Regions from separate parts of the Bacteroides sp. f07 genome, predicted to be linked through region 1. Evidence: riboswitches for the same ligand, from Rfam matches in the RefSeq annotation. Region 1 holds a riboswitch; the other holds the start of a gene.
What was found. Region 1 has a riboswitch for cobalamin ahead of ACGHVY_RS12065 (TonB-dependent receptor plug domain-containing protein). Riboswitches for the same ligand answer to the same signal wherever they lie in the genome.
Positions count from the first base shown of each region.

Region 1 (7,751 bases):
CGGGGGATGGCAAGACGCAGTAAATCGAGTCCGTTGAACCGGTTCTCGTGAGTAACCGGGTCGCGGTCGGCAAGGATATAGCCGATTTCGCATCCGCGGATACCGGCTTCCAGATAGAGTTCGATAGTCAGTGTCTGTGCCGGAAATTCTTCCTTGGGTACGTGTGTCAGCACTTTGGGCGCATCAATGAAAATGGCATGACCGCCGGCAGGACGCTGATAGGGGATTCCGTATTCATCCAGTTTCTTTGCCAAGTATTCTACTTGCTTGATGCGTGTTTCGAGATTATCGAATTCTGTGTTTTCATCCAGTCCGATGGCGAGTGCGTTCATGTCCCGTCCGTTCATTCCGCCGTAAGTGAGATACCCTTCGTATTGCACGCAGAAACCTTTTGCACCTTCATACCAGTCTTCACGGCGTGTGGCTATGAAGCCGCCCATGTTGACGATTCCGTCTTTTTTGGCACTCATTGTCATGCCGTCGGCAAGGGCGAACATCTCTTTCGTAATTTCTTTGATGGATTTATCTTGGTAACCTTCTTCGCGCATTTTGATAAAGTAAGCGTTTTCTGCGAAGCGTGCGGAGTCGAAAAGTACCGGCTTGCCGTATTTGTCGGCGATGGCTCTTACTTCACGCAGGTTTTGCATGGATACAGGTTGTCCGCCGGCTGTGTTGTTGGTGATGGTTACGATGATAAAGGGGATACGTTCTGCATGTTCGGTCAGGGCTTTTTGCAGTTTGTCAGGGTCTACATTTCCTTTGAACGGGAGTTCTAGTTGTGTCTGTTTGGCTGCATCAATGGTGCAGTCTAATGCGATGGCACGGCGTCCTTCGATGTGTCCTTTGGTGGTGTCGAAGTGTGAATTGCCGGGTATGATGTCTCCTTCGTGTACCAAATAGGAGAAAAGTACATTTTCTGCGGCACGTCCTTGGTGCGTCGGGATGATATACTCAAATCCGGTCAGTTTCGTAATCATCTCTTTCAGTTTGAAGAAAGAGGTTGCTCCGGCATAGCTTTCATCACCGAGCATCATTCCGGCCCATTGGCGGTCGCTCATGGCTCCTGTTCCTGAGTCGGTTATGAGGTCTATATAAACTTGTTCTGATTTGAGTTGGAAGACGTTGTAATGTGCTTCTTTAATCCATTGCTCACGTTCTTCACGAGTACTTTTACGGATGGGTTCTACCATCTTTATTTTCCATGATTCGGCAAAAGGTAATTCCATTGTAGTATATTTAAGCGTTTTACTCGACGAATGTAGCTAAAGTTTGTGTAATTAACAAGTATTGAATGACTTTTTGTTAGTCTGTGATGCGTTTGCAGTGTTTCTCTATGGATAGAAAGCATATAGAAGTAAAAAGAGAAATATGAAAAAAGCCAGGCTTCTGAATAGAAAGTCTGGCTTTTTTTATTGTGTGGTTGTTTTTACTTCTCGATGAGAGTAATACCGTCAAGACAGAAATATGCTGGAGTGTTCATTCCAATGCTCGGATCAGGATTATTATCGCTAGAGCTCATTTCGAATGTTATGTATTCGGCATCCTTGATGCTACTCCAATCAAACCATTTCCAATTATTTATTACTTCTTTTTTACCGTTGCGATAGTCTGCTAAATAGAAGTCTATACTCCCAATTACGCTTCCGTCTGCATTATGCCCTACGGCTGTTACTTTAAACCAATCACCATCTTCGAATTTGGTTTTATTCTCATAGCCGTCGTTTCCATCTTTTACTGCTAAATATGCATATGTAGAGTTAGTAACCCATGTTCCTTTAAATGCGTATTTACCTTGATTAAGATTTATAACTTTTGCTGTATTATAGCTATTGGTATATACTGTGAGATAAGTTGTTCCGTTTTTACCTTTTGCGGTAATAGAGCTATTATTACCAAAGCCAGGAGTAGTGATATCTGTTTTATTAGTATAAGTAAATCCACCTGCGAACCCCCATGATGCATAATAGTGGTTGCATTCAATTAGGCTTTGATTGTCTTTAATATTTGTTTCAAAAACGTCATAACCTGTTGGTTGGTCACCTGTTGGAGTGAACTCACTATCAATGTTGGTTAACAGGTTTTCAAAGCTAACAACAACCTCGTTTTTTACATCGTCATCGTCACCACAACTACAAAATACAAATACTGATAGTAGTAATAATAAAGATAATTTCTTCATGTTCTTTTCTGATTTTTAGTTATTAATTATTTAATTCTTCTTTAAGTGCAAGTTCTCAACGGTTATGACTTCCGTAGATATTTCTCCCATCTGTCCGGCATCCTGATTGATGGAAGTCGTAATTTTCACAAAGTCGATACAATCCAAAACAACTGATTCGCCATTGCTGTCTACTGCCCAGTCTATTTTGAAATTGCTGTCTTCCTTATCATTGCGATGATTGTCTGCATATCCCCATGGATAACAATAACCTACCCATAGTCCATTTTCTACTATGGCATTATCTTTCAGGCGTGTTCCTTGGAATGTTATTTTATCTTCTTCAATCCATAACGGATAATAAGACGTTTGTGCATGAAAACTATTGCGGAAAATTACTCCTTTATTACCTTGATTGTCTTCCCAAGGAATATCTAAGTTTGCAGGCTCCGGTCGGGAATAAGTAATTTCATATCCGCGGGTTTCTGTATCTTTTCCATATTCGCTTCCCGCTAATTCATACCATTCATCATCAGGTTTTCCATTACCGTTTACATCTTTGGACACAAATACAATGCCAGGTTCGGCGCTTCCACCCAATTTCCCTGTTCCTGTCTTTAAATTATAATAAGCATTTCCTTTTACTTTGAAATCGTATTCTCCTTTTATATTGGGAATTGATTGAGGAAATCCTAAAACGATATATCCGCCGAATCCGCCCAATGATATAATTGATTTCTGTTGTATCCTTCGGGTAGCTTCTTTTAATACATCTTCATAAGTATATCCATCTTTGTAAGCCGACGTACTCGTATTGATAAACTGTCCGGGAGCCGGCTTATATTCCCATACTTTATCGGCGAAAGCCAATGAATTTTCAGTTTCTTCGGTATTATCATCAATGTCGCTTTGTGAAGCCTTGTCGCTGAATACAATCGTGTTCGGATTCAGTCCGATATTATTCAGGCGGAATTGCAGTTGCCCTTGTTGGTTGAAACAGAGCAAATCTCCGTATATGGTGTAATCATAAGCATTTGTGATATACACGTTGCCACTATAAGGATTCACATTGATTCCATAAGGAGTATCGATATTTGTTCCGTCCGTAATGAAATTCTCACGAACGGTTTTTCCTGTTTTCAGATTGAATGTCTTGATAGAAGATGTTTGCGTACTATAATTGTAATTGTATAGATAGGCAATCTCTCCGTCAATGGCAAAGTTCTGTACTTTCTCATTGTAATGAGTCACTCCATTTGTCAGACAGTCTATTTTTGCAAAGTTATAATTTCCTGCTTCTACATCTTCTCCACGGGTTGCTACATAAACGGTTGTTCCATCCGTACCGGCTACAATCTTGCCCGGATTCGGTCCTACTGTAATTTTATTGATTTCTTTGAATGTGGCGATATCAACCACGGATACAGTATTGTCTACTCCCAGACCGGATGCATAATCCAGTCCGCCGGAATTGGAAACATATAACTTCTCGTTTTGTACACAGATTCCGTCGGGATTACGTCCCACGGAGGTGACACCGTCTATGGCGAGGGAAGTTGTATCAATACGTGTCACTGTTCCGTCATAAGAACATACATACGCTTTTTCTTTATGAAAGGCGATGTATCGCGGTTCACGTGAACTTCCGTTTTCGGTCAGCATTTGAATTTGCTTCAAGGAGTTTCCTGTACGGAAGTCTATTACTTCCACTGTACTGGAAACATTGACAATGACATATATCTTGTCGCCATAAATGGCTAAATCATTTGCCGTATCTCCCAATCCCCGATGATTGATTGTATTAAAATAGTTGCGCACCATTCTCTGGTTGCCGAAAGAGAAACGCATCAATGAACTGTTATTCTGATTGAATAGTCCTTCACATAACGCATAGAGCTCGGCTGTATCTGTTTCAGTCGGGTCACCTGCAATGTCCGAAGTGAAAGGCTTATCTTCCATATCATCACAAGCCGTGAATAATAATAGGATGGGCAGGCAGAACCAAAATATATATGTCAATTTCCTTTTCATATCAGTATCCTGCTTTTAATATGTTATTTTTAGCGTTGCTCTTACCGAACGTCCCGGCATTGGGAAGTATCGTACAATCTCGTAATTTTTATCCATCAGGTTCAGTACTTCCACGCTGAGCGAACTTGTAACTTTTCTTATCCGGAAGTCGCGGCTCGCCGAAATACTGTGGTCACTGTAACTATCCAGTCGGTTGGCTGCGATATTCTGTCCCACTGTATAGCGTTTTCCCGAATAAAGGAATGAGTAAGACATATTTATCCATGGAGTCTCGATGCCTGCTTGTCCTGAGGCAGAAACACGGGGAGTATAGGCTATCTGATGTTTATAAGTCGATTTATCCTTACTCAAATCAGGGTTGGTGACGTCCAATGCCCGTTGATACGTATAATTACCGGACAGGTTGATGCGGATTTTCTCCCAAGGCTGAAGAGATAAGTTTCCTGTGATGTCAATACCTTTGATATCTACACTTCCCAAGTTTCTCATGCTCCATATAGCAAGATTCTTGGTAGGATAAGCAATGATTTTATCCGTTACTTTGTTATAGTATGCATCAACGGTTGCCGAAAGATAAGGAATGAATGCACATACATTCTTGCTGTATGTCAGACCGATATTATATTGCTTTGCATTTTCCGGTTTCAGTTTGGTGTTTCCTACTTCCTGGTAATACAGGTCATTGAAACTTGGCAGACGGAAGATGTCCTTATAGAAGAAACGGATACGAAACTCTTCGTTACGGAAAGGTTTGAATGAAGCGCTGACATAAGGCGTTAATTTGCGGTGATTGCCGGCGCTGCCGCCTTCCTTGACATCTTCGTTGATGATAGTCGCCAAAGCGGATGCGGAGATTGTCAGCCAGTCATTCACGTATTTTCCTGCAAAAGCCGTCAGCCATGAATAGCGGGTGGGTTGCGCAAAATTAGTAAGATTAGTATCCATTGTATTGATACTCCCATCCGTCGAAAGGGAAAATGAAAGATTGCTCAATAATCTGTATAATACCGATGCGGAGAGATAGTATTCCTGTTGGTAATAGCTGTTTTCCGTTTTTCCTAAAGAGTTTTTGGTGTCGGGGTCCAGATAACGCTGATAGCTCCAGTTCCATTTGGCGGAAGTCTGGAATACCCATTGTTGGCTGAACTCTTTCTTGTATTGGCTTTGTACAAATGTATTCTTGTCCCACAGGTGCTGTGAGGAATAGTCGTTATAAAGTGTAGTGGCTTTCGGCAATCCCCGCGAAGATTGAAAGTAATAGGCTTTCAATCGCCATTGCTCTTTATCGGAGAAGTTGCCGTAAAGTCCGGCTTCGGCACGAAAAGTTTGTACGTCGGTATTCTTTCTTTTCTCCCGTGAAGTCAGGTCGCCCTCTGTATTTCCGTAGTGCAGGGTATATGGATATTGTCCGTCCGATGACATCCATTCGCCATTGGCTGTGACTGTCCACTTAGAACTGAGTTGTTGCTCTAACAGAACGGATGGATTGACAAGCCCCCATGAACCCGTCTTGAAAGCCGCGCTGATATTCGTACGTTTCCCTTTTTTGAAACGGGGAGTAAGTGTCTGTATATTCAGTATTCCTGCCGAAGCGAAGAAACGTGCCGGCTGGAAGATATTATCGCTCTGACCGTTGCTAAGTGATAACTGGTCTACATTATCGAGCGAGAAACGACCGATGTCAATCTGTCCCGTCTGGCAGTCGGTTACGGTGATTCCGTCATAACCTACGGCTGTGTGCTGTGCACCCAAGCTGCGTATGGATACGGTTTTCAGTCCGCCGATGCCACCGTAATCTTTCACGGTCACTCCGGCAAAATGCTTCACGGCATCAGAAACTTGCAGGGCATGCAGGTTCTTTAGCGCATCTTTGGAAAGTACTTGTAGCGGAGCGGTAGAACGTACCTCTCGTGTTTGATAAATATCGGAAACAGTAATTTCGGGGATGGAGTATGTATGCGTTGTATCCACTTTTTGCTGTTGCGCAAAAAGTGTCGGGAGTAAAAGTTGGCAGTAGAGTACTGCACAGATACTTTTGTATAGCCTTGTATGTCTCATCCTTATCCTACTACTGGTCTGTTTTTTCACTTTTAAAAGTGTCCGGGCGAAATCCCTTCGACCGGACACGCATAAATAAACTTGGCAGAGTTTATTAATTAAAACACACTTTCTCTGAATCAGAGTGATGAATGAAATGATAGACGGATTGTCCGGTTCATTAGACTCAACGCTTTTTCCTCGAAAGCAGTGAAATTGGGTGCACGGCAGGTCTTCTGACTCGTTCCTGTTGCGGGCGCCTTCCCAGAAGTTTCTTTCCAGTGGCTAAAAGTAGGTTGCTCGCAACACATTTATAGAACTTACAGCAGCGGGACTGTTCAGGATTTACACCTGATTCCCTTTTAATCGCTTTCCTCGTATATTTTGAGGGCTGCGAACCAATGCGCGACAAAGATAGATAGTTTATTTGTTTTTTGCAAGGTTTATTGATGTAATAAAAGATATTCTTCAATAGCTTGCGCGGTGGCGTCTTTCAGAAGAACGGTTTTATCCTTATTCAGGAGATAAAGGGTAGGGATGGCTTTCAAGTCATACAGTTGTTGTTCCTTGATAGCGAAGGTCTTATCATATCCGTTAATCCATTCTTTCGGGAATTCATTCAGATGTTTCCGCCATTCGTCCAGTTCTTCGTCGGGGTAGATAGAGAGGACGGTTAGCTTCTTTTGTGCTAGAAGCTGATTGATGACAGGCGCATTTTTCAATGCTTCGATTGTTTCCGTGCAGGCGTGGCATCCCGGGTTATTGATAAATAGTAAGGTATAGTCCGATTTCTGTTGATAAAGGGAACCTTGTGCGCCGGAAGCCAATGTATAGTTAAAGTTCAATGCTTTGGTTCCGATACGGTTTTTCTGAGCCAGTTCGCGACGGGCTTTGGGACGTACCTTTTCTATTTCTTCCAGTACGGGAGAAGCCATCATGGCATCCAGTACAGGGATATAAAACTCTTCGTTACGCATAGGGGAGTTAGGGTCGTATAAATATTTGTCTGCCAAATCGGTGATGTAAGTGAATACTTTCTTATCCACGTTTGTCCGTTCGATAGTTTTCCGCATAGCTTGCTGTGCTGTTTCCAATGGAACATGGTTCAATATATCGCAATAGTCCGCCCAAGCCTGTTCGGTCACTTCGGGGTGATGGATATAATTGGTATCGGCAAAGTTTACGTTATCCCAATAGTGCTTGACAAGGAAATCCGCCCGTTGTTCCGGCGCCGTCATCATTGTCGGGATGGTGGGTAATGTGAAAGTCTTGATAGTATCCTGTGCTACTTCGGTTTTGTTTAAGCCGGAAGCATTGCCGTTTTTGCAGGCACAAAGACAAAGAATACATACAATCGAAAGAATATTTAGATTCGTTTTCATAATTGGCTGTTATTATATTGAACTTCTATGAATTACATAGAAGACAAAGATAATGCCTTTTCATTTTATACAAAGAATTTTTCTTCCTTTTCTTCTCTGTCTTCTTTTTTAAGAACTTTGCTTCTTGAAGAATCTTACTTCTC
Region 1 covers NZ_BAABXI010000001.1:2,925,632-2,933,382, reverse strand. Annotated here, with positions in the region: gene ACGHVY_RS12080 (tryptophanase) at 1-1,226, opposite strand, end outside; gene ACGHVY_RS12075 (DUF4465 domain-containing protein) at 1,427-2,179, opposite strand; gene ACGHVY_RS12070 (YncE family protein) at 2,210-4,189, opposite strand; gene ACGHVY_RS12065 (TonB-dependent receptor plug domain-containing protein) at 4,205-6,247, opposite strand; cobalamin riboswitch at 6,435-6,644, opposite strand; gene ACGHVY_RS12060 (DUF5106 domain-containing protein) at 6,670-7,608, opposite strand; gene ACGHVY_RS12055 (ATP-binding protein) at 7,743-7,751, opposite strand, start outside.

Region 2 (7,751 bases), 540 kb from region 1:
ATGAAACTTTTTTGTTCCTACCACTGTCACCAAACCATCCTTGCCTTGCTGCAAAGCGTCCTCTATCGCAGTTTGGAGCAGAGCTTTCGCATACCCTTTTCCTTTATACTGCCCAGCTACCCAAAAGCAGTTTATCAACAGGTAATTGTCAGCCTTCACAGGAACCCACCCGTTTTCGGCCGGGCCATATTCGATAAATACTTTCGCACGCTCATTCAAACGACGAAAAACATACCCGTTTTCAAATTGCTTCTTCAGCCATTCTTTTTTCAGGTTATAACTTTCCTGGCATTTCTTATCCGAGAAAGCGCAGCAGATATGTTCTTTCCCTATGTTGTCTTTGGTAAGCGTGATAAAGTCGATGTTCATAGTATCAGTTTTTTATTAGTAGTTTTTTAATGAAATAGTATCGGATATTATATTATCCACAAAGATAAACATTCAAGTGTAGCAGTCATTATCCAATCCCGTAAAAATCAATATTATTTAGTAGAAAGTGAGGTATGGGCATAAAAAAAGGAGCAACGCCTTGCTCCAACCTTTGTTAACCTTAAATCTAATACTATGAAAAACACAGTACAAAGATACGGACTTTCCGATTATCTGCAAATTATCCAAATAAAAAAGTATGTTTCATAACATGATTTAAAACTTTCCGAGGAATAACGCCTCTTTTATTAATACTTTTTCAAGATTTGAATTCCTTCACGGCTCTTTCCAACCTTTCCAAAGTAAGTTCGCCGGATTGTCTCCAAAGTTGCTCTCCTTTTCTGAAAAGGATAAATGTAGGCGTTGATTCGATGGTGTAGAAATCTGTAAGGGCAGTTTCCTGGTCTACGTCTACTTCCACTACTTCGAGCGTTCCTTCCATTAGTTTCTTAAATTCCTCAACGACAGGTTTCATACGCTGGCAATGAGGACTCCATGTTGCATAAAACTCTGCCATTGCCCAATCGGCATTAGCCAGCTTCTCTTTATTCCTTTCCTCACGGGCTACTTTCTTCTCTTTCATAATTGATTACTGTTTTGATTAATAATTGCTACTTCAACAATACGAAAAGAAAGAAAGTTTAAAGGATAAACAATAATACACACAGATTTAACTATTTAATCCACTTGCAGTTATCGTCTTTCGTTTCTAATATCTGGACAGCCGTCCATTGCACATAAAAGCAACTTTCGTGCAAAAAGGCTACACTCTATTCAATATTTATTTATCTTTGCCGTCGAAATGGTTCGGAATCCGTAGCCAACGGACGACGATTAATAGGGAATCGGGTGCAAATCCCGAACAGTCCCGCTGCTGTGAAACTCTGTTCAATGTCTTATTAATGAACTAATTTGACGCCACTGATGTTTTTTTATCGGGAAGGCAAATAAGACAAGAGTCAGTCAGAAGACCTGCCACTTCGCGTAAAACGTTCTTCCGCCTCGTGGATTAGGAGAAAGAACATCGTTTGTTAAGCCCCAAATCAATAAAATACTGTGTTTTCACCGGGTGGAATATGTCCGCAAGGTGGAAAGGCATAAAATAAGTATGTACTTAATTTAAAAAAGTATGATAAAAAGAATCTTAGTAGCCAATCGCGGTGAGATTGCCGTAAGGGTGATGCGCTCCTGCCGGGAGATGGAAATAACGAGTATAGCGATATTCTCCGAGGCAGACCGGACTGCAAAGCATGTGCTTTATGCAGACGAAGCATATTGTGTAGGTCCCGCCGCATCTAAAGAGAGTTATCTGAATATAGAAAAAATTATCGAAGTGGCGAAAGCGAACCATGCAGACGCCATTCATCCGGGATATGGATTCCTGTCCGAGAATGCTAATTTTGCACGGCGTTGTCAGGAAGAAGGCATTATCTTTATCGGACCCGATCCGGAGACAATGGAAGCAATGGGCGACAAAATTTCCGCCCGTATCAGGATGATTGAAGCCGGAGTACCCGTTGTGCCCGGCACACAAGAAAACCTGAAAAGTGTGGCAGAAGCCGTGGAGCTTTGCAATAAAATCGGTTATCCGGTGATGCTGAAAGCTTCTATGGGTGGCGGTGGAAAAGGGATGCGCCTTATCCACAGCGCGGAAGAAGTGGAAGAAGCCTACACAACTGCTAAAAGTGAATCACTCTCTTCTTTTGGCGACGACACGGTTTATCTGGAGAAGTTCGTGGAAGAGCCTCATCACATCGAATTCCAGATTTTGGGTGACAAGCACGGCAACGTAATTCATCTTTGCGAACGCGAATGTTCCGTACAACGCCGTAATCAGAAGATTGTGGAAGAAACACCTTCGGTTTTCGTCACTCCGGAATTGCGGAAAGATATGGGGGAAAAAGCCGTGGCAGCCGCCAAAGCAGTAAACTATATCGGAGCGGGAACCATCGAATTTCTTGTTGACAAACACCGCAATTATTACTTCCTTGAAATGAATACCCGCCTGCAAGTAGAGCACCCGATTACCGAAGAAGTAGTAGGTGTAGACCTTGTGAAAGAGCAAATCAAAGTTGCCGACGGACAGATGCTTCAACTGAAACAGGAAGATATCAAACAGCGCGGACACGCTATCGAATGTCGTATCTGTGCCGAAGATACGGAAATGAATTTCATGCCAAGTCCCGGAATCATTAAGCAGATTACAGAGCCGAACGGCATCGGAGTGCGTATTGACAGCTATGTATACGAGGGATACGAGATTCCCATCTATTATGACCCAATGATTGGCAAACTGATTGTATGGGCTACCAATCGCGAATATGCTATCGAACGGATGCGTCGCGTGCTTCATGAATACAAGCTGACCGGAGTCAAGAATAATATCAGTTACTTGCGCGCTATCATGGATACGCCCGACTTTGTGGAAGGTCATTACGATACCGGATTCATCACCAAGAACGGTGAACACCTGCACCAATGCATTATGCGCACCAGCGAACGTGCCGAGAATATTGCACTGATTGCCGCCTACATGGACTATCTGATGAATCTTGAAGAGAACAGCGGTGACACTACCGACAACCGTCCTATCAGCAAATGGAAAGAATTCGGATTGCATAAAGGCGTACTTCGTATCTAAATTTAAAAAGCAGTTAATTATGGAAATTCATATAGGTGACCGAGTGGCCGAAGTGGAACTGGTCAGCAAGGAAGATAACAAAGGGATACTTACCATTGACGGAAAACCGTTTGAAGCGGACGTGGTAATGGCGGAAAACGGAACCTGCAACATCCTTATGGACGGTCGCAGTGCAAACGCGCAGCTCATCCGCAAGGAAAACGGGAAAAGCTATAAAGTGAACACGCATTACAGCAGTTTCAATGTCGAAATCGTAGACAGTCAGGCGAAATACCTGCGTATGCGCAAGAAAGGCGAAAACGAACAGAACGACCGCATCACTTCCCCCATGCCGGGGAAAGTAGTAAAAATCCCCGTTACGGCAGGACAGGAAGTGAAAGCAGGAGACACTGCTATCGTTATCGAAGCCATGAAGATGCAGAGCAACTATAAAGTGACTTCGGATTGCCGCATCAAAGAAATTCTGGTTCAGGAAGGTGATAACATCACCGGTGACCAGACATTAATAACATTAGAACCGATTGCATAAACTAAAAAAGGATTGCATCATGGAAGAAATAAACAAAGCATATACCACGTTCCAGGAACGTGACCGCATCGCTTCCCTCGGGGGTGGCACAGAAAAAATAGAAAAGCAACACGAAAGCGGCAAGATGACTGCCCGCGAACGTATCGAGATGTTGCTCGACAAAGGAACATTTGTCGAATTGGATAAGCTGATGGTTCACCGTTGCACCAACTACGGCATGGACAAGAACAAAATTCCGGGAGACGGCATCGTATCCGGTTACGGAAAGATTGACGGTCGCCAAGTTTTCGTTTACGCCTATGACTTCACCGTTTACGGTGGTTCGCTTTCCGCATCCAACGCGAAGAAGATTGTAAAGGTACAGCAACTGGCTTTAAAGAACGGTGCTCCGATTATCGCATTGAACGATTCAGGCGGCGCACGTATTCAGGAAGGTATCGAAAGCCTTTCGGGATATGCGGATATTTTCTATCAGAACACAATGGCAAGCGGTGTGATTCCACAAATCTCCGCTATTCTCGGTCCTTGTGCCGGCGGTGCCTGCTACTCCCCCGCCCTCACCGACTTTATCTTTATGGTAAAAGAAAAGAGCCACATGTTTGTGACGGGGCCCGATGTAGTGAAGACCGTTATCCATGAGGAAGTCAGCAAGGAAGAGCTGGGTGGCGCCATGACTCACAGCAGCAAAAGCGGAGTGACTCATTTTATGTGCAACACCGAAGAAGAACTGTTGATGAGTATCCGCGAACTGCTTTCGTTCCTGCCGCAGAACAATATGGACGAGACTAAAAAGCAGAACTGTACAGATGAAACCAACCGTGAAGACGCTACTCTGGACACTATCGTCCCGACAGACCCGAATGTTCCTTATGACATGAAAGATATCATCGAACGGGTGGTAGACAATGGCTATTTCTTCGAAGTTATGCCGAATTTTGCAAAGAACATCCTCATCGGTTTCGCACGTCTGGCTGGTCGTTCGGTAGGTATCGTCGCCAATCAGCCCGCTTATCTTGCCGGAGTGCTTGATATTGACGCCAGTGACAAGGCAAGCCGTTTTATCCGCTTCTGTGACTGTTTCAACATTCCGTTGATTACATTCGAAGATGTTCCGGGATTCCTTCCGGGATACACGCAAGAAAACAACGGTATCATCCGCCACGGTGCAAAAATCGTTTACGCATTTGCAGAAGCTACCGTTCCCAAGTTGACCGTTATCACCCGTAAGGCTTACGGTGGTGCTTATATCGTAATGAACTCCAAGCAGACCGGTGCCGACGTAAACTTCGCCTATCCAAGCGCGGAAATCGCAGTAATGGGTGCGGACGGTGCAATCAATATCCTGTTCCGCAAAGCCGATGAAGAAACGAAAGCGAAAGAACTGGAAGCCTACAAGGAAAAGTTTGCCACCCCGTACCAAGCTGCCGAACTGGGATTCATCGATGAAATCATCTATCCGAGACAAACCCGCAAACGTCTGATTCAGGCATTGGAAATGACGGAGAACAAGATGCAGACGAATCCGCCCAAGAAGCATGGAAATATGCCCTTATAACAACTAGATAGGTACTTGTCAAAGTACCACCACCCAAAACGGACTTACACTGATTCTGAGGATTATTGTTCAAAGAATCGACATAAGCCCGTTTTTTATTTCTGAAATTCGTTCTGCGATATTATATCAAACAATGAATGCGTTACATTAAACACAATATGTTACATTAAATAAGGAGCAAGATACTTCACCAGGAAATAACCGCCTACCACCAGCCAGATATAAAGAAGAAGTGCCAGTACAAAAGGTTTTGCCCCCGCCTTTCTGAATTTATCAATACTCGTTTCCGTACCAAGTGCAGTCATTGCCATTGTCAGCAGGAAAGTATCCAAGGTATTGATTCCCGCAACCAACTGCGCAGGCAGCAAATCAAAAGAATTAAAAGCGATAACTCCCATAAAACCGATTGCAAACCAGGGAATGGCAATCTTCTGAAATTTCTGTCCTTTCTGTGCCTGTCTCTTTCTCGCTCTTGCCACCATGTAAGTAGTAATCAGAAGCACGGGAACCAGCATCATCACCCGAATCATCTTCACGATAATCGCCGAATCCGAAATACCGTTTCCCATAGCGTCACCCGCTCCCACCACATGAGCTACTTCGTGGAGCGTGGCACCTGTATAGATTCCCATCTGGTCGGGAGTCAACGCACAAATTCCATTCCGATAGAGGAAAGGATATAAAAACATGGAGATAGTTCCGAAGATTACTACGGTAGAAACGGCCACTGCCGTCTTATAAGGTTTTGCCTTAATAGTAGACTCCGCACCGAGAATGGCGGCAGCCCCACAGATACCGCTTCCAATAGAAGTAAGCAATGCAATGCCCTTATCCATTTTCAATAACTTACCAAGATAAATACCGCCACAAATAGTCACCACCACAATAATAACATCAATCAACAGAGCAGGCAATCCGATAGCCAGCACATCCTGAAAAGTCAGTCTGAAACCATACAGGATAATACCAATACGCAGAATTTTTTTCGAGCAGAACTGTATACCCGGTACCCAAGTCTCGGGAAGATTATTCCGCAAGCTGTTAGCATAAAGCATACCCAAAATGATACCTACAATCATCGGACTGAAGGAGAGGCTTCTCACAAAAGACATCTCACCAATGTAAAACGCCGCACAAGAGAACAGTGTTATCAACAAGACACCGTGCAACATGCTGCTTCTTTTTTCGTTGAACATAAATTACTAGATTTTAGTGATACTGAATTTATAACTCTGCAAAGAAAACCATTTTTCACAAAAATGGTTCACAGTATTTTATTATGCCGGATAATCTCCGGTTATACTTATCTGCAATAAAAAACGGCACCTCGATTCACATCGCAGCACCGTCACAACACAAACACAAAATAAAACACGACAAAACTACTATGCAATCTTCCTGTTATGCCGGGGAGGCATATCTTGCTCACCTATCTATATTCGCATACCCATAAGAAGCTTTATCAGGCGATTTGCATAATTAAAAACATACTCATTTGGATTTTTGTTCACGGAAGCTCAAAAAAAATGAGACAGAAACTGGGTTTTAACAAAAAAACGGTAACCATACCTCTTTTTTTATTCGGACAAACCAGCATGGCATCAAACAGTTATCAGCTCTTCTTATTCTCTTCCTTAAATCGGGTAGGTGTCATTCCTTTGATTTGTTTAAAGGAAGTGCTAAAATATCGAGGATAAGAGAAACCTACTTCATAAGATATTTCATTAATATTCATGCTAGTATTTGTAAGCAGAAAAACAGATCTCTCGATACGTAACCGGTTAATATAATCATTAACTCCCAAACCAGTCAGCGACTTCACCTTATTATATAGAGAAGCTCTGCTCATAGCCATCTTGTCCGTCAGGAATTTAATAGAAAGTTCTCCACCCGCCATATTCTCATTGATAAGCGTATTGAGCTTATTGATGAATTCCTCATCCTCCTTGTTGTTTTTCTGTTGAGTTTGCTGCTCTGTTTCCACCATCCGGTCATCATCCACTTCCTTTGACTGAATATCGGACAAAAAGATTTCTGCAAAGTTATCTTCTTCGCCCTGCTGTTTTTCTCCTTTACCGCTAAGCATATCGTTTAATACAGCTTGCAAGAAATGGTTCACACTACCTTTCATATTACGTTCTTTCCGACGGTAATGAATATAACCTATACTTGCAGTCATAAGGATAAACAGAACAGCGACCACACAAATAAACCAAACAGTTTTATACCAAGGGGGAGTGACAACAATACGTATCAGTTCCTTGGATGGGGTTCGGTTCCCACTTTTTGTATTACACGAAACTCGTATTGAATAATCTCCTGCCGACAAGGAAGATAAATTCAAAACCGGCTCATAACTTTCAACCACCTGTGTACCTCTGCCTTCAATAGTATATTGCAACATGTATTTCTGAAACACATCCCTGTTCTTTATCCGGAAGTGAACAGAAAGTGAATTATAATTCCAAGGTATCTTTATGGTGTTTTCTTTTACCTTCTTCAAAAAAGGACTACCATTAAAGAGGATTTCGGACAGATATATTTCCGGTATTTGAGTTTCGGTATATGGAATATCCGTATTAATCTTAACTAGTCCT
Region 2 covers NZ_BAABXI010000001.1:3,463,147-3,470,897, forward strand. Annotated here, with positions in the region: gene ACGHVY_RS14235 (GNAT family N-acetyltransferase) at 1-369, opposite strand, end outside; gene ACGHVY_RS14240 (thioredoxin family protein) at 689-1,012, opposite strand; cobalamin riboswitch at 1,216-1,424, shown strand; gene accC (acetyl-CoA carboxylase biotin carboxylase subunit) at 1,559-3,070, shown strand; gene ACGHVY_RS14250 (acetyl-CoA carboxylase biotin carboxyl carrier protein subunit) at 3,090-3,599, shown strand; gene ACGHVY_RS14255 (acyl-CoA carboxylase subunit beta) at 3,619-5,154, shown strand; gene ACGHVY_RS14260 (YeiH family protein) at 5,316-6,350, opposite strand; gene ACGHVY_RS14265 (two-component regulator propeller domain-containing protein) at 6,767-7,751, opposite strand, start outside.
Region 2: it holds a riboswitch for cobalamin, as region 1 does, so the genes downstream of both, accC (acetyl-CoA carboxylase biotin carboxylase subunit) here and ACGHVY_RS12065 (TonB-dependent receptor plug domain-containing protein) in region 1, are expected to answer to the same signal.